4 regions of the Ruegeria sp. AF5 genome follow, and region 4 is predicted to be linked to each of the others. Evidence: riboswitches for the same ligand, from Rfam matches in the RefSeq annotation. Region 4 holds a riboswitch; each other region holds the start of a gene.
The links. A riboswitch is a leader RNA that binds a small molecule or an ion and turns the genes downstream of it on or off. The one in region 4 is predicted to bind cobalamin.
Positions count from the first base shown of each region.

Region 1: it holds a riboswitch for cobalamin, as region 4 does, so the genes downstream of both, ACR0DS_RS02620 (ABC transporter substrate-binding protein) here and ACR0DS_RS18265 (hypothetical protein) in region 4, are expected to answer to the same signal.
Region 2: it holds a riboswitch for cobalamin, as region 4 does, so the genes downstream of both, ACR0DS_RS03805 (DUF1636 family protein) here and ACR0DS_RS18265 (hypothetical protein) in region 4, are expected to answer to the same signal.
Region 3: it holds a riboswitch for cobalamin, as region 4 does, so the genes downstream of both, ACR0DS_RS19540 (DUF4198 domain-containing protein) here and ACR0DS_RS18265 (hypothetical protein) in region 4, are expected to answer to the same signal.

Region 1 is NZ_JBQFYZ010000001.1:528,745-532,953, reverse strand. It holds gene ACR0DS_RS02625 (FecCD family ABC transporter permease) at 1-606, opposite strand, end outside; gene ACR0DS_RS02620 (ABC transporter substrate-binding protein) at 621-1,625, opposite strand; cobalamin riboswitch at 1,779-1,971, opposite strand; gene ACR0DS_RS02615 (hypothetical protein) at 2,704-3,720, opposite strand; gene ACR0DS_RS02610 (AAA family ATPase) at 3,737-4,209, opposite strand, start outside.
Region 2 is NZ_JBQFYZ010000002.1:65,611-69,819, forward strand. It holds gene cobN (cobaltochelatase subunit CobN) at 1-643, opposite strand, end outside; gene cobW (cobalamin biosynthesis protein CobW) at 647-1,702, opposite strand; gene ACR0DS_RS03805 (DUF1636 family protein) at 1,707-2,081, opposite strand; cobalamin riboswitch at 2,176-2,380, opposite strand; gene ACR0DS_RS03810 (NAD(P)-dependent oxidoreductase) at 2,483-3,478, shown strand; tRNA gene ACR0DS_RS03815 (tRNA-Cys) at 3,657-3,730, opposite strand; gene ACR0DS_RS03820 (protein-L-isoaspartate O-methyltransferase family protein) at 3,955-4,209, shown strand, end outside.
Region 3 is NZ_JBQFYZ010000026.1:14,039-18,247, forward strand. It holds gene cbiQ (cobalt ECF transporter T component CbiQ) at 1-588, opposite strand, end outside; gene ACR0DS_RS19530 (cobalt ABC transporter permease) at 588-1,151, opposite strand; gene cbiM (cobalt transporter CbiM) at 1,148-1,759, opposite strand; gene ACR0DS_RS19540 (DUF4198 domain-containing protein) at 1,766-2,551, opposite strand; cobalamin riboswitch at 2,684-2,882, opposite strand; gene ACR0DS_RS19545 (ROK family transcriptional regulator) at 3,003-4,193, opposite strand.
Region 4 is NZ_JBQFYZ010000020.1:9,143-13,351, reverse strand. It holds RNA gene ffs (signal recognition particle sRNA small type) at 1-56, shown strand, start outside; gene rsgA (ribosome small subunit-dependent GTPase A) at 215-1,243, shown strand; gene ACR0DS_RS18270 (alpha/beta hydrolase family protein) at 1,279-2,136, opposite strand; cobalamin riboswitch at 2,270-2,488, shown strand; gene ACR0DS_RS18265 (hypothetical protein) at 2,579-2,986, shown strand; gene ACR0DS_RS18260 (protein-tyrosine phosphatase family protein) at 2,978-3,490, opposite strand; gene ACR0DS_RS18255 (DNA polymerase III subunit gamma/tau) at 3,663-4,209, shown strand, end outside.

The DNA.
Region 1 (4,209 bases), on a different contig from region 4:
CGGCCAGCGCACGCCGCTGAGGTTTCCCATCAGCCAGAACATGATCCCGCGCGCCTGATCGGCATTGGCGGATTTGGCGATGATGAAGGCCGTCAGCGCATTGAACAACTGAGACCCGGCAATTCCCGCCAGGACGATCTGTGCCGTCGCAGCCCGTCCGCCCCCTGCGCCAGCGGCTCGGGCCAGCAACGCGACAAAACCAAAAGCCAAAAGCGCGCCATTGAACGCGCCAAAAGACAGCGACAAGGCCCCCCCACCCAAACCAGCGATGGTTACAGCCACGGCACCCGTCGAGGCCCCGGCAGAAATGCCCAAAATGTAAGGGTCGGCCAACGGGTTGCGCAGCAAAGCCTGCAACACGACCCCTGCGACAGCCAGACCGGCACCGCAGGACGCAGCGACCAGAGCGCGAGGAATCCGGTAGCTCCAGATAATACCCTGATCAATTGGGTCTACAGGAAAGTCCGCTCCGGCCAGCTTGTTGGCCAGAACGGAGAGAACCAAATCGGGCGACAGAGAGGTTTCACCGATCATCGCGCCCGCAAGAACCGCCGCAATCAACAATGGCACGGTAAGGCACGCAGCCTTGAAACCCTGCCGTAAAATTGCGGCGACCTCGTTCACAGGTTGTTTCCGATGGTATCCAGCTTCTCGGCCAGATCCTCCAGCGCCGGGATTGCGCGGATGGTGGCGTCCATGGCCTGCGCATCCATAATGACGATCCGGTCATTTTTGACCGCATCCATCTGGCTGGTCACCGGATCAGTGCGCAGGAACTCCAGCTTTTTCAGGTAGTCGTCCGCAGCAAAGCGACGGCGGTCCATCTTGGCGATAACAATCACCGTCGGATTGGCTTTGGCAATGGTTTCCCAGCCCACTGTTGGCCATTCTTCATCCGTCTCGACGACGTTGCGGATACCCAATTTACTCATCATGTATCCCGGTGCGCCTTTCTGTCCGGCCACAAACGGGTCGCTTTCCATTTCGGGAGAGGAAAACCAGAATACGGCTGACACATCGTCCAGCTTCACGGTTTGCGCCTTGGCGACGGCTGCGGCTTCGCGGGCCTTGTACTCGGCAACCAGGTCCGTGCCGCGTTCGGATACATCAAAGGCTGCCGCCAGTTCTTCGATACCCTGATACAGCGTATCGGTCGAGAACGCTTGCAGGCGGGTGCCATCGCCGCCGACCGTATTGTCTTTGCCGATGCAATCTGCAGGCATTACGTACGTTGGAATGCCCAGTTCGTGAAATTGCTCACGCGTGGCGACGATGCCCTCGGGTCCGACATGCCATTCATATTGCGCTGCGACCAGTCCCGGCCGCTTGGCAACAACGCTTTCAAAGCTGGGATCATTGTCCGCCAGACGCTCTACCTTGGCATTCACCTCGGCATATTCAGGCAGCACCTCGTTGAACCAGACCGAAGTTCCAAGAACCTGCTCGCCCAGACCCAGCGCATAAAGCACCTCGGTCGCGGCCTGGCCGACCGTGACTGACGACGTCACTGGCGCGTCAAACGTGACCGAGTGACCGCAGTTTTCGATAGAAAGGGGAAAGTTTCCTTCGGCGGCAGCGCTGGTAGCCAGCAAGGAAAGGCCAAACAGGCCAGTGCGTAGAAACATGACAATCGATCTCCATGTGTCAATGACCAGAGAACGGGTGAATGGGCATTTACCGAAGCAACAGGCGCTTTACTGCCTGCCGTGAGCGCAGGGTAGAAAATAGACCGCCCGGCGCGTTTCTTCGGCAACCTCCCCGGACAACCCCGCCCGGCGTGTTTCGGTTTCATACCGGCAGGTCTCCTGACTGACGGGTCTTTGTCTGTCCTGTCTTCCCAGACCAAAATGGCCCAGTGACGGAAATGGACAGCGCTCGCCGCCTACAGTTGCGGGGGCAGTTCCGGTTGGCACCAAAAGGCACCTCGGATTCCCTCTTAGCCACATCGGGACCGGTAAAACGCGGGTACCTTAACACTTACCCTGCGGCAAGAAAAAACTCCGGGGTCTTTCCTATTTTCTCGCAAGAGCATGCACCTGCGCGTCTCAACATGGCGCTGATATCAGAAAAGCCGCTGAGAACGCGCCAAAATCCGGACCCAGATTCATAGTGTGTGATATTAGGGAAAATCATGGCTGGGGTGGTAGGATTCGAACCTACGATACACGGTACCAAAACATCAGATAGTCCAACTTCTAAAATTTGTTAAACCACAACATATTGATTTTCAATGAAGTTATGTGATTCGTTTTGTCATTTTTTGTGACATTGGACAGATTTGACGATGAGATTGGCAAAAAAGAAAGGGAATGTGACACGCCTACCCAAATTTGGGCATTTGCCCCGAGCCTGTGCAGTCAGGGTAGTTTATGTGACCCGAATTATAGAATATTCACTTGAAGTGAAGGGGTTGAATTAAGGATATGCTAGCCATGTACCTTCGCCGGTTCTGAAAGTACTTGTTTGCGAGCGCGTAGATCGCGTGCAACGGAACGAGTAGGCATTTTAAGTGGGTGTCCGCAAATCGTGTTTGTCAGCTATGCGGACAAAGCGGGCTTTCGTTGCAACTGAACCATCGGCAGCTATGTCCGAGAAAAAGTGGCTTTGCAATGCGTAACAACCTGATCTAATTGGGCCCCAATAGCTGCACTGAATGCCGCGACCAGCTTTCGCAGTGCCCACGGTTGTCGCCGTATTGAAACTCTAAGGATAGATCTTTTCTTCGAATTTCGGACCAACATTGGCAAACTCCAAAGACCCATCATTCAGCTCCCAAAACATCAGCCTATAGCCTTCGTGGCATTGTGTAAGATGAACTCGACGCGCCTCAGCCTTATCTGAGTGCCTAATTCTTACTGGGGCGGACTGTTTCGCCTCCACTCTAAAACTTGAAATTGCGACTCCGTCACTACCAGTGACAATTGCATAAATTTTGTTCATTAACACAGAGCTGATGGAACCCGATATACCGCCATTTTTCTTGGCTGTTGCAAAAAATGAGGATCCAAATGAAAATGGCTTTAGCGCGGTGTGATTAATATTATTTTGGGACGCAAGTGATCTGATTGCCTCTTCAAGAAACAGCTCGCTAGAAGCGGAGCTCCAGATCTTACGAGGGTCGAGCGACGCATAAAAACCTGATACCATTCCATATACCGAAACTTCCAAGCCGACATCACAATCATCAAATACTTTTGGCTCGCTTGTCTCGAACGTTTCCACACGAATTTCATTACTGGTGGCCACAATCTCTTGAGAGACACGGGGGAAAACATATGAAAGATCTTCCTGTGAGGTCCCCCATGAAAGACAGAAGTTTAGGAAAGCCTCTTTTGAAAGATCTCGCTTGGACCCATCCGGAATAGCCGCAGACAAATCCAACCCTAAGTTTGTAAATTCTGCAATTTTATCAGGCGGAGTCGGCAAGTCGCATGACGCGATCACAATCTCGTTGATGAGCTTTGCAAGCTCCTGTGGAACGACAACACCTTCACAGCCGGCCTTGTTAACTAGTTCCGTAATGTGATTTTCACTAGGAACCAAACTAGTTTCATAGAGCTTAATAGTCGCATTCAGGTCAACGTGCATTTTTACATGATTTCGATTCGCCAATTTCAGCCAAGATATAACCCTATGTAGGACTTCATTTGTAAAATCAGGGTGATCCTTCGAATCAGAAATCCAAACAAGTGATGGGTCCGCGCTGAGTTGAATTTGCATTTTTATTGCTCGTGTATTACTTGGATTTTTTTGCGATTCTTTTTCTCATTGAAGCATCTAAAATTTCTGAGGTCTGGTTGGACGACTCATCAAAAAAACCTTCTGGCCAATCCAGAACGGCCCCATACTCGGACAATTCAACCTTGCGAACGTCTTCCTCTTCGCCGCCAAAGAAGTAAATAATGGCGTCATCAAGAATGTTAGTATCGTTTTCCTGAGCAACGCGTAGTCTTAGGCGTTCAATTATGTGTTCACTATGTGTCTCCACAACCAATTGCTTGCCTTGTTTCGACGCCGTTAGGAAAAAATCGCAAAGTAACGATTGAACCCTTGGATGAAGATGGAGCTCGGGTTGTTCGAGGAGCACGACCGCTCCGGGCTTAGCAAGTAATACAGTTATGAGCACAGGCAGTACCTGACTGACCCCTACGCCTACATTTGTTAAATCTCTATGGGTAGCATCCGTCGAAGTTTTAACCTTTAGCTCAT
Region 2 (4,209 bases), on a different contig from region 4:
CGGATGTCAGATACGCGCGATAAAAGGTGACAAGGATGCGTTTCGTATCGCTCTGGAATGCGGAACCCACCGGGACGACACCCTGATCTGGACACCACGCACCGCATTCGGGCAGGGTTTTCGCGCCCATCACTGGCCCGGCATAAAGCCCTGCTGCCAAGGCCATCTGGGCCAATGCGGCCTGCGCGGCGACTTCGCCGCCGGTGTCACACAGATGTGCCAGCCGCCTCAGGGTCGAGAGGGGCAGGGTCGAATACTCATCCAACCGAGTGTCTTCACGCCCATCCGCCGGTAAAACGGCTAACGCGATGCCTTTGGCTTGCGCCAGTGCCAGAACCTGTTGCAGCCCGTAAGACCAATAGGGCACGCCACCTATCAGACGGATCAGGATGCCCTTTGCGCCCTCAAGTGTCTGTTCGACATAGGTATCGACGGACAGAGGGTGCTTCAGCGCCGCAAGATTGGCTAGCCGCATCGTGGGCATCCGCCCCTCAGGCCCGCCGCCGCGATGCCAGCCCGCCGCGAAAGCGCCCAGGTCACTGTCGGAAAAGGACAGCACAACCAGATCACCCGGGCTTTGGCCCAGATCGGTTGGGGTCTCGGTTTCCTCGAGCCCGTGGCTTTCGCGAAAGACGACGTGCATGACTTACTCGGCAACCTCGGTCACACCCACGAGGATATCACGGATTTCGGCTTCTTTGATGTCGTCATGCTCGGCAATCACGACCAGGCGCGAGCGGCGCTCTTCACCGGGCTCCCACGGGCGGTCGTATTGGTGACGAACCCGCGCGCCGACAGCCTGAACCAGCAGGCGCATCGGTTTGCCAGCGACGGCGGCATAGCCTTTGACGCGCAGGATATTCAGCTCAGTCGCAAGACGTTCGATTCTGGCTACCAGTTCCGCAGGGTCGGTCTGTTCCGGCAACTCGACGATGATGCTCTCGAAATCGTCATGCTCATGATCGTGATGGCCATCGTGATGTGACGGGCGCGCGTCCATGTCATCTTCGACGGCAGCCTCAAGGCCAAGCACGACACGTACGTCGACGACACCCTCGGCGACCTCGACAACGGGAAGCGGCCGCGGTGCCTCGGCGGCGATGATCTGTTTGGCTTTCGCGACACCTTCGGGACCTGCTAGATCGGGCTTGGTCAGCAGGATGATATCCGCGCACGAGATTTGATCTTCGAACACCTCGGACAAGGGTGTTTCGTGATCGATCGAGTCATCAGCCAGCCGTTGGGCATCCACCGCTTCAACGTTCGGAGCAAAGCGACCGGCGGCCACGGCCTCGGCATCGGCCAGCGCAATCACGCCATCAACGGTGATTTTCGAACGGATATCAGGCCAATCAAATGCTTTCAGCAGCGGTTTGGGCAGTGCAAGGCCGGATGTTTCGATCAAAATGTGATCCGGGCGCGGTTCCAGCGCCATCAGCGCCTCGATGGTCGGGATGAAGTCATCGGCCACGGTGCAGCAGATGCAGCCGTTTGCCAGTTCCATGATGTTTTCCGCAGGGCAATCCGGTATCGCGCAGGATTTCAGAATGTCGCCATCAACACCCACATCGCCAAACTCGTTAACAACAATCGCAAGACGCTTTCCCTGCGGGTTCTGCATCAGATGGCGCACCAGCGTGGTTTTGCCCGAGCCCAGAAAGCCGGTGATCACGGTGACGGGAAGTTTTTCTAGGTTCGACATGATCTCAGCCTCCAATCGGGGGAATGCGCGAGGCGCAGTTTTTGCGGAAATGTTCAGGACGGTCGCGCCACTTCACCAGACCATCGTCTGTGGCCAGATACTTGGTCACACCATCGATGATGGCATCGACGTGATCGATTTCGTTCAGGTTCTCGTAAACAAAGGTCCAGCGATCCGGCCCGCCCCGAAGAACGATGGAACAGCCCTGATCGCAGTTCGAAAGGCATTCGACCGGTTTCAGAGTAATACCGTCTGGCAGGGCAGCCTGTTCCAAGGCCTTGTGTAACAATGTGCCGGGACGCTCAGCGTCATCCTCGACGGGCAGACCCCGGCGGCAAGTCGTGCAGACCAGTAGTTCTACCGGTGCGGTCTCGGTCATGTCTCTCATCCCCCCAAATCCTCTTCGCGGGGGACGGGGTTTCATGCGGGCACCACGTCTGCACATGGACCCGACACCGGAACACCCCGCCCGGTTTCAACTTCGGGTGTTGGCAGGTCTCCCGGCTTGCGGATGCCAGAGCGGTCGCTCTGTCGGATGTCCCGCCTTCCCGGCACAGGCCAGTGGCATTGGGCATCCTCTCCGGTCACGGTCGCGGGGGCGGCTGCGTTTGGCGGATGAACCGTTGACGCATTCCCTTTTCATCGGCTGTTGCCGACACCAACGTCCGGGACATGCGGCACCGCCGACCCGCTTGTCAAGCGGTTCGCGCGCAACAAATAAGCCAAGGTGAAAAAAGCGACCTGTAGGCGTCGTTCGGCGGCATGAAGTGCGTGTTCGGTATGTGGTCGCATGACGGGAAAACGACGAACTTGGAGATGCGTCATATGAAAGTGGGATTTATCGGTCTGGGTAACGTTGGCGGCAAGCTTTCGGGATCCCTTTTGCGCAATGGCATTGACCTGACTGTTCATGACCTGAACGCAGAACTGGTGGCCGAATTTGTCGCCAAAGGCGCAAAGGCGGCAGAAGGGCCCGCCCAGCTGATGCGCGATTGCGATGCGGTGATCACCTGTCTGCCGTCTCCGGCAGCATCGGACGCAGTCATGAAGGAGATGTTGCCCGAAGTGGGCCCCGGCAAGATCTGGATGGAGATGTCGACCACAGACGAAGCCGAAGTCAAACGCCTGGGTGCCGAAGTCATATCGCGCGGCGGTGCAGCAGTGGATTGCCCGGTTTCTGGCGGGTGCCACCGTGCCGCGACGGGCAATATCTCGATCTTTGCGGGCTGTGACCGGGAAACGTTTGAACGAATTCTGCCGTTCCTGACGACAATGGGCCGCCGGGTTTTGCACACCGGCGAGCTGGGCTCGGCCTCGGTGCTGAAAGTGATGACCAACTATCTTGCCACCGCCAACCTGATCACCTGCGCCGAAGCACTGGTTACGGCAAAGGCTGCGGGGATGGATCTGAACACGACCTATGAGGCGATCAAAATCTCGTCCGGCACGTCCTTCGTGCACGAAACCGAAAGCCAGGTCATCCTGAACGGGTCGCGCGATATTTCCTTCACCATGGATCTGGTGAAGAAGGATATCGGTTTGTTTCAGGAGGTCGCCGACCGCGCCGGGGTGCCACTGGAAATCAACCCGGTGATGATCAACATCTTTAACGATGGTATCGCACGATATGGCGAACGCGAGCTTTCACCAAATATTATCAAACGGCTGGAAGAGGCAACCGGCCTGGATATCACCGCCCCGGGCTTTCCAGCCGAAATGACGGACGATGAGCCGGAAGAGCCGGGATACGAGGTTGTGCCACAAGGGCGCGCCTGAGGGTAAGGCAAACACCAGACTACATCGCGCCCCGTGAACGAGCAGGGGTAGGCAGGTGTTCCGAAAAAACACGCCATATCTGGCCCGCAGTTCGACAGAATCGCGGGCCATGAACGTCTGAAAATACCAAGCGTCACACGCGCGTACTGCGGGGCCAAGTCAGCGATTTGGATGTAGCTGGAGGCGAGTACCGGAATCGAACCGGTGTACACGGATTTGCAATCCGCTGCGTCACCACTCCGCCAACTCGCCTTTTCAAGTAAAATCAAATACTTGCCGTGGTGTGACTGGGTTTTTAACAGCTTTCCTCTGGGGCGTCCAGTGGATTGCGCGCGAAATTGCCGGCAAGATCGAAATTTGCCGACGTCCACGCCCAAGGAGGTGATCAAGATTCAGGTTGCGGCAACAGGGGCGTTGCTGGAAGGTTCAGGATATGGCACAAGCCCGACATCTTTGGGAATGAGACGAGATATCCAATGACTGACTTCGCAGCCCGGCGCCGCACAATGGTTGATACACAGATCCGCCCCTCTGACGTCACCAAGTTCCCGATCATTGAGGCGATGCTGAGTGTTCCGCGGGAAAGCTTCGTGCCCGATTCTCAGCGCGAGGCGGCCTATGTGGACGGCCTGATTGATCTGGGTGACGGGCGCAGCATGCTGGAGCCGCGAACCCTGGCTAAAATGCTGGACGTGCTGAACATATCCAAGGATGAGATGGTCCTCGATATC
Region 3 (4,209 bases), on a different contig from region 4:
AAAGCTGCGATAGGTGTGCCAGTTTGTTGCCGGGCGAAATCCGCGTACCTTCATGGCCGCGCGCAGGCGCAGGTATTCTTCCCGCAGAACCTCGATATAGCGGATGGTGAACATCAGAAGGTGAACCAGCTTTTCGGGGCAGCGCAGGCGGTGCAGGGCGTGGCCAAGAGTGACCGGCTCCATCGTGCCGACCAGCACCATAAGGGACAGGATGACCGCGTTGGCCGTCAGAGCGATCTCGACCGCTTTCCAGAAACCCTGCCAGCTTGCGGGAAACCCCCAGAGCGTGAACATCGGGTCGCCGGGCATGGAGAATGGCAACAGCACCAGCATGAAAAGGATGAACCCATCCATCATGGCCATGCGTTTCAACGTTTTCCGCCAGGGCAGACGCGACGCGGCAAGAAGCGAAAGGGACACCACCAAAGCCGCGCACAGCGCCGTCAGCGAGGACACCGCGACAGTCACCACCGCGAAGACAACCGCCATGACGATCCGCATCCTTGGATCAAGCGGGTTGATCGCGCCGCGCCGCTGCGCGCCCGCTTTGACCAGCGTGCTTTCCTGTTGCCCCAGAACGTGCGCCATCAGGCCGCCAGCTTGCGGCGTGCCGCAAAGTAAAAGCCCAGACCAAACAGACCGACGATATATCCGATCCCACCCAGAACAGTTTGCAGGTCATTTTGTTCGCGGTAGGCGGCGATTTCCCGACGCAGCGGGCGCAGCTCATCCCGCACGGCCCTGGCAATGACCTGTTGTTGTTCATCGCTGAGCACCGCCGCTGTCTGGGCAGGTGCGTTTGTCGGCGCGGTGTCGGGTTCCGCTTCAACGCCCATGATCCGGGCGACATCCGCAGCGGGCATGGTGACCTCGGTCACATGCCCGGCACCAAGGTTTGCAAAGAAAGTATGGGCCACCGGCGCGTTTGGCGTGTAGATAAAAAACCCATCTGCATCTGTTACGATACGGCCCAGCTCGGCTCCGTCCGGGCCGTTGACGATGACCTCGGCCCCGCTTGCCATGTCACCGTTGGAAAAGCCGATTTCGCCTTCGATGGCGTCACCGGATTCAAACACTCCGGCGATGACCTTATGCGCCAAGGCAGGTACGGGTGCGCAGCACAGCACCAGAATGATCGCCAGGTACCTCATGCGACCGCTCGTTTGACAAACAGCTCGGGCTTGACCTTGCGCGCCAGCAAAACCGCGAACCCAGTCAGGATCGCCTCGATCGCCATGACAGGAATATGTGCAAAGAAAACAAGCTTGGCCGCTGGCAGGAATGCATCCCCGGACAGGGCCAGTGAAAACGCAACCATGCCGGTTGTGGCGGCGATGGCAAAGGCACCGCCGACCCCGCCCCATATCGCACCTTGCAGAGGTGAGCCATGGGCGATCAGGCGGCCAAAGATCAGCCCGGCCAAAACCGCGGGCAACGCGATGTTCAGGGTGTTGATCCCCAATACCGTCAACCCGCCAAAGCCAAAGAAGACGGCCTGCAGCAAAAGCCCGACGAACAAGGCCGGGAATGCGGCCCAGCCCAACAAAAGCCCGGCCATACCGTTGAGGATCAGATGCACTGACGAAGGGCCAATCGGCACATGGATCAGCGATGCCACGAAAAAGCTGGCAGACAGCACCCCCGCAGTGGGGATGCGATCAAGATCCAGCGACCTGAGGCCCATGGCAATCCCACCCGCCGCAGCGACTGCGCCGCCGATCACGACAGGGTTGGACAAGGCTCCGTCAACGATGTGCATCTACGGTTACTCCAAATCCCAGGCGCGGATCCAGATGACAGCGTCCTGACTGAGTTCTTTGCCATTGTGTTCGGTCACGGGACCGGCGCCGAGTGCGGCAAATCCCCAATATCCGGCTTTTGGAACGCCAAACGTGAAATACCCGTTATCATCCGAAGTTGCGACCAATGCACCACCCGGCATCGGCGAGACCGACGGGGCGGAAGCGGCCGCGCTTTCCATGTTCGGTTCTGCGGCCATGTACTCGATCTCGATCTCGGCACCCGCAACCGGTTGGCCTTCGGCCATAACCCGACCTGTAAACGTCGAACCCGCGATGATGTTGGTTGGTTTGTTGAGCGGGATGATCTCAACCGGCAAGCCCACCGGGTTCATCCAGTCGGTCGGCAGTTCATTGCGGTTCAGGAATGCCTTGGCGATCTGCTGGATATAGATATCCTCGGATTCCTCATAATAGGGCTGGGGAACAGTCACCAACACATAGTCGCCCGACCGTTTGACGGGAACATAACCCTTGAATGCCGCGCCTTCGTTTTCGCCGCCGGTGAAACGTACGGGTTCCAAGGTATCCAGCAGATCGGTTTTCTGACCGTTGTGGATCACGTAGAATTCCTGCGGCTTGTCCAGATCCATGACATGCCCGTTCGAGAACGGATGCCAAAAGATCAGCTTGACCGGAACATTCCCCGGTGCGTCGATCATGGTGTCAGCGGTGTATTCCAGCAGGAAATGCGCATTTGCCATCGCTGGAAGCGCCATCGCCACAGCGGCTGCGGAAAGCAGCTTGGTCATCAATAGTCGTCCTTGTCCCATCGCACCAACCCCGGTACGAGATGCGTTTTGACTGCGGGGACGTCCAAGCTAAGCTGCTTTTTCAAGCATCCTGCTCCGACGCACATCCCGTCGCCGATTAGGAGTGCCCTTGTCAAAGGCACATGTCCGGCAGGTATCCTGACTTGCGGGTCAAAGCGTTGGGCTGGCCTTCCCGGATTAACACCAGTGGCACTTCAGCCCTGCTCGCCGCTTACAGTTGCGGGTGCAGTTGCGGAATTGGGCCAAAGCCCGCACCGCATTCCCTATTGATTCCAGAGCACGCCCCGGAACCGGACATGCCGAGCGGCTTGCCAGACTTCTTCGGCATCCGTCAACGATCAATTGCGCTGGCTGTCAAAAAGTTTAGCGGGCGATGCCCTTTTTCCGGCGGATCCGCTTTGGATAAAGGTCGGGGTTTTCAGGGATGAACCTACCCTTCGAGCAGGTATCTTTCCGACAATGGCAAACTGGCCGCCCCCAATGAGCGGGCATCCGGGCCTGCCGTCCCCGCCAGCACCAAGGGCCGTTCAAGCCCGGTCAGGTTCATATGGGATAGTTTGAGCTCAACCCTTTCCACCAGCCGCGCCTTGATATCAGCAGGCATCCAGCCATCAATCTTGACACATTCGAAATCGATCAGGCTGCAAGAAGAGACGATGGCATGGGCGATTCCGTGCGCCGCCTGGTTCAGCCAATTCTCAAGGTGGGTTTCCGGTACGTCCCAATGCAGTGTCGTTTCCCAGATTGAACCGGCTGTTGCGGCATTTCCACCAACCGCACGCTCCAGCACATAAAGACTGGCGACATCTATCAACGGTTTCACTCCGCCCACTTCGTCCGGCACAGGCAATGGGCCAAGCGCACCGGCATTTCCCCGCCCTGAAAAGATGGAGCCGTTCAGAACCACCCCGCCCCCGATGAAGAAGCCGACATAGAAATACAGGAAATCTCGTGGGCCTTCCGCCGGGCCAAACACCAGCTCGGCACCGCAGGCGGCCGTTGCGTCGTTTTGCAGGAAAACCGGCACGTCATAGCTAGCGGCCAACGCGCCTTTCAGGTCCGCGTCACGCCACGGATCCATTTTTTCCTGAGGAACCTGCAATGTTTGTGCCCAGTCCCAAAGGTAGAACGGCATGGCAATCCCAAGGCCCGCGATTCTGCTGCGCGCCTCGTGCGACATTGACGCCATCACTTTGTCGAGGCTTTCTGTGGAAAAGCTCAATGTCGCCTCGGGCGTCGGAAAATCATAGGTCCGCCGTTCGCGGTGCCTGACGTTGCCAAGGAAATCCGTCAGCACCAGTTCGGTACTGCGCCGCCCGACTTTGAGCCCAAAGAAATAAGCGCCATCCGGGTTCAGGCGCATGGGAACCGAGGGCTGTCCGACTTTTCCCCGGATCGGTTCGCCCCGCAGAAGCAGCCCATCGGTTTCCAACTGGCGCATGATGACCGAGACCGTCTGCGCCGACAGCCCGGTCATCCGCGCGATTTCAGATTTTGCGAGGGCCTGATGGCGCCGGACCAGTGACAGGACAAGCCGTTCATTTCGGGCCCGCATTCCACTTTGGTTGGTGCCGCGCATATCTGGCTCGCGTACGCCAGTGGTATTGTCCAAAGAGTTCATTGCAGACACGGCCATC
Region 4 (4,209 bases):
CCGGAAGGAAGCAGCCACAACGAGCCCCGCTTGGGTCGATGTCCAACCTCTCACTTCGTGAACCACAGCCGCAGGAGGGCTTTATGATTGTAGTGAAAACCCTTCGGGCAGACTGGTTCTGATTCACCGGAATCACCGGACTGCCTGAACACACGACCTGCGGATGCGCGATTGCCATCCGTTGGCATTGCTGTTTCTGAAAACAGGCAGATAAATGTCTTATACGCTTTCGGACCTGGGATGGTCCTCTCACTTTGCCGCGCAACACGCGGCTTTTCCTTCCGACACGCCCTTTCGCGTCGCCTCCGTTCATCGGGACCGTCTGATCGGGCTGAGCCCGAATGGTGAAATTCCTTTGCTGACACCGGATAATCCGACCGGTTCATATGCCGTCGGGGATTGGGTTCTTGCGGACGCCGAATACCGCGTGCGCCACCTTCTGGACCGGCGCAGCCTGCTGCAACGCAGGGCTGCCGGTACAGGTGCCGCAACACAACTGATTGCCGCTAATGTCGATGTGTTGTTCATCGTCAGCTCGTGCAACGCCGATTTCAACCTGCCCCGGCTGGAACGTTATCTGGCGCTGGCGCATCAGGCCGGATGTTATCCGGTCGTTGTCCTGACGAAAGCTGACCAGTCGGATGACCCCGGCAGTTTCTCGGGACAAGTGCAATCTCTGGACCCTTTTCTGTCGGTGCTGGCGGTCAATGCGCTGGACCCGGCAGATGTCGAAAAGGTTCTGGCGTGGTGCCCCAAAGGCCAGACCGGCGCGCTGGTCGGGTCGTCGGGCGTAGGTAAAACGACGCTCAGCAACGCCATGACGGATCAAAACCTCGCCACGTCTGGAATTCGCGAAGACGACGCACGGGGCAGACACACGACAACGGTGCGCGCGTTGCACAGGATGGGTAACGGTGGCTGGCTGATCGACGCGCCGGGAATGCGCGCATTACGTTTGCTGGACGCTCAGGACGGGATCGACAACGTGTTCTCGGACATCACGGAGCTTGGCCAAAGCTGCCGCTTTTCGGATTGTCAGCACGAGACCGAGCCCGGCTGTGCCGTGCAGAACGCAATCGGCGAAGGCGTACTTGACCCGACCCGGCTGGACCGTTGGCGCAAGCTGCGGCGCGAAGATCAGCGAAACTCGGAAACCGTTGCCCAATCGCGGGCGCGGGACAAGGCGTTCGGCAAGATGGTGCGCGGTGTCATGCAGGACAAGAAGCTTCGCAAACGGCCATAACTGCAAGGTGTTAGGAAAACCTGCGTCGCGTCTGATCAGGCGATCAGGCGCGGCCAGACCGCTGCATTGCGACGGGCAAATGCTCCGATATGGCCTATTTCCGGCAGTCCGAATTCAGCAGGCTTCAGAAGGTGGCGTCTGGCCTCGGGGCCATACAAATCAGCAAGGCGCCAAACCGCCTCGGGCGGAGCCATCTGGTCATCTTCGAACGTGAACAGATCCACAGGTGTTCCAGAACTGCCCCAATGCGCATCAGGCAAATTCTGCCCGATCTCGGGAATGTAGCTAAGAGGAGCTGTACACCATTTGCGCCATTGCCAGTAGACCGAGGCGGGCAGGTCCGACCCAAACCCGATTGCTTTGCCGGGCAGATACCCAAGCGCCCGCACCATCAGCGGTGCATGGCCATACCAGAACAGCCCTGCCAACCCCCGATAGGGCCATGGGTGATCTTTCAAAGTCACCAGCCCCGAACACACACCGATCATTCGGTCGATCTGGTCGATATCCGGCTGCACCGGCCCCAGCATCGCACCGACCGAATGGCCGATGGTCCACTGCTGCGCCTTTGGAAACCGCCTGCGCATCTCGGCCCGTGCCGCTGGCATGTCGATCAACGCCCAATCCGCCATTGTCGCGGTTGCGTCTTTCAGGCGGCCGACCAAAGAAAGCCCGTAGTCCCGATAGTCATAGGTCAGGCAAGCTATCCCCTGGTCGGTGGCCAGCCATCGCGCGAAGTGTTGATAATAGTCACGCGGCACACCCGTGGCACTGTTCAGCACGATAACCGTGTCCGACTCACCCACTGGCCGGTACAGCCGCGCCGACAAGGTCACAGACCCGGACGGAAAGCGGAAATCTTCGATCAACACTGTCTGTTCCGTATCCAACATGATCCCCGGCTTTCGCTGAAACAATCGGTTTGCCTGCCTTCGATGCCGACGACACTAGGCCGGAAGGTAAACCGCATCCAGCATGACCAAACGTCCGGCCTAAAGATCGGCTTGACTCGGAACGCGATCAGGCGCTAGCGGTTGTGTGATGGTTTCCGGCCCCCACAAGAGGTCGGGATGAAAAGGGAACACGGTGCGGTTTGTCTGGTCACACAGATATCAACCAAGTCCGCGACTGCCCCCGCAACTGTAAGCGGTAAGTAATGCCGAAATACCACTGGCCCACGGGCTGGGAAGGTCGGCAGAGCAATGACCCGCAAGTCAGGAGACCTGCCATCGGAACTGAAACCGAAACTCGGGCGGGGTGTCCGGGCAGGTCCTGACAGCGAGATGCTGTCCCACCTGCCCCAATATCCAGCCCACCACGCGCGGAGGGCGCAGGATGATCTGGAAGACAAAGTCACACGAATACAGCGCAACTGTGTGCCAGCGGACGGGCAATACCTGCCCGGCTTTGGCGCGACTGGCCCGCTCGATTTCCGAAGCCATGGCGCAGGCGGTTTCGGCCACCAGCGAAGATTTCGAATTTGAAGGCAACAGCGCGCTGTCACATTGCGCGGAAGGGTGCATGGCAACGATCCGAGCGCGATCCGACAGCGTTCGCATTTTCTGCGGGGCGCACCCTGATACGGCAATTCGGGACCTTGATGCCTATGCCGATTTGATCTTCGGACCTACATTCAGCACGCTGCCCTCGGGCATTGTCGCGAACCCGCCTTGCGCCATGATCGAGGTTTCAACGATCCGGCCCCGGAAAACCGGCTACGCACCCCAGCAGCTGTCAGCTTGATCCCACTTCCACCTGTGCCGGGGTGATCCGGGACGCCCAGGCCAGCTGCGCATCGGTTTCGACAGCGCAGGGGCGCACGGCCCGCAGGCGGTCCAGTGCGTCGCTGGCGCGTTCACCGCATTCAACCATCAGTCGCAGAACAATCATCCCGGATCTGCCGCACCCCCCACGGCAATGCACAAGAACCCGGCCACCGCCCGACAGCGCATGTCGGGCCGTGGCGCTGACCTCTGGCCAGGCCTTCTGAACCGCCTGCGTCGGTGCTCCAAAATCTTCGATCGGCAGGTGAACCCACCGGCTGGCACGGCTTTGGATGTCGCTGCCAAAGTGCTGCGCGCCATCCTGAAGCATTTCAACATCCGTCGTCATTGAAATCACAAGGCCCGGTTTCCAAGCCGCAATCATATCCAGATCGCCGACGTAATCCCCGCCACGCCCGGGCATTGAAGTAAGGGCAAGCGTTCCGCCTCCGACCTGCAGAGCAAAAATGACCAGCTGCGACATGAAGTGCGTCCTCCCCCAAGGTACTCTTTAAGAAATGAGTCATTAAATCCGCTGGACCAGTTTAGTTGGAAACCAGCCCGTTTCTGAAACAAAAAATCATCACGCCCCACAGTGGACGCGGAGTGCCGCCGCCACTACGCTGTGCCGAAGCACCGAATCCGAGCGAGAAGACATGACAGACACGCCAAGCCCCGCCTATCAGGTTCTCGCCCGCAAATACCGCCCGGAAACCTTTGCCGACCTGGTGGGTCAAGATGCTATGGTGCGCACCCTAAAAAACGCCTTCGAGGCCGACCGGATTGCGCAGGCCTTTATCATGACCGGCATTCGCGGAACGGGAAAAACCACCACGGCGCGGATCATCGCCAAAGGCATGAACTGCATCGGACCGGATGGAACCGGAGGACCGACAACCGAGCCTTGCGGTCAGTGCGAGCATTGCGTCGCAATCATGGAAGGTCGCCATGTCGATGTGATGGAAATGGATGCGGCCAGCCGTACCGGCGTCAACGATATCCGCGAGATCATCGACAGTGTCCGCTATCGCGCCGCCAGTGCACGCTACAAGATCTACATCATCGACGAGGTTCACATGCTCTCGACCAGCGCATTCAACGCGCTGCTCAAGACGCTCGAGGAACCGCCCGCACATGTGAAATTCATCTTCGCGACCACCGAGATTCGCAAAGTGCCGGTCACGGTTCTGTCGCGGTGTCAGC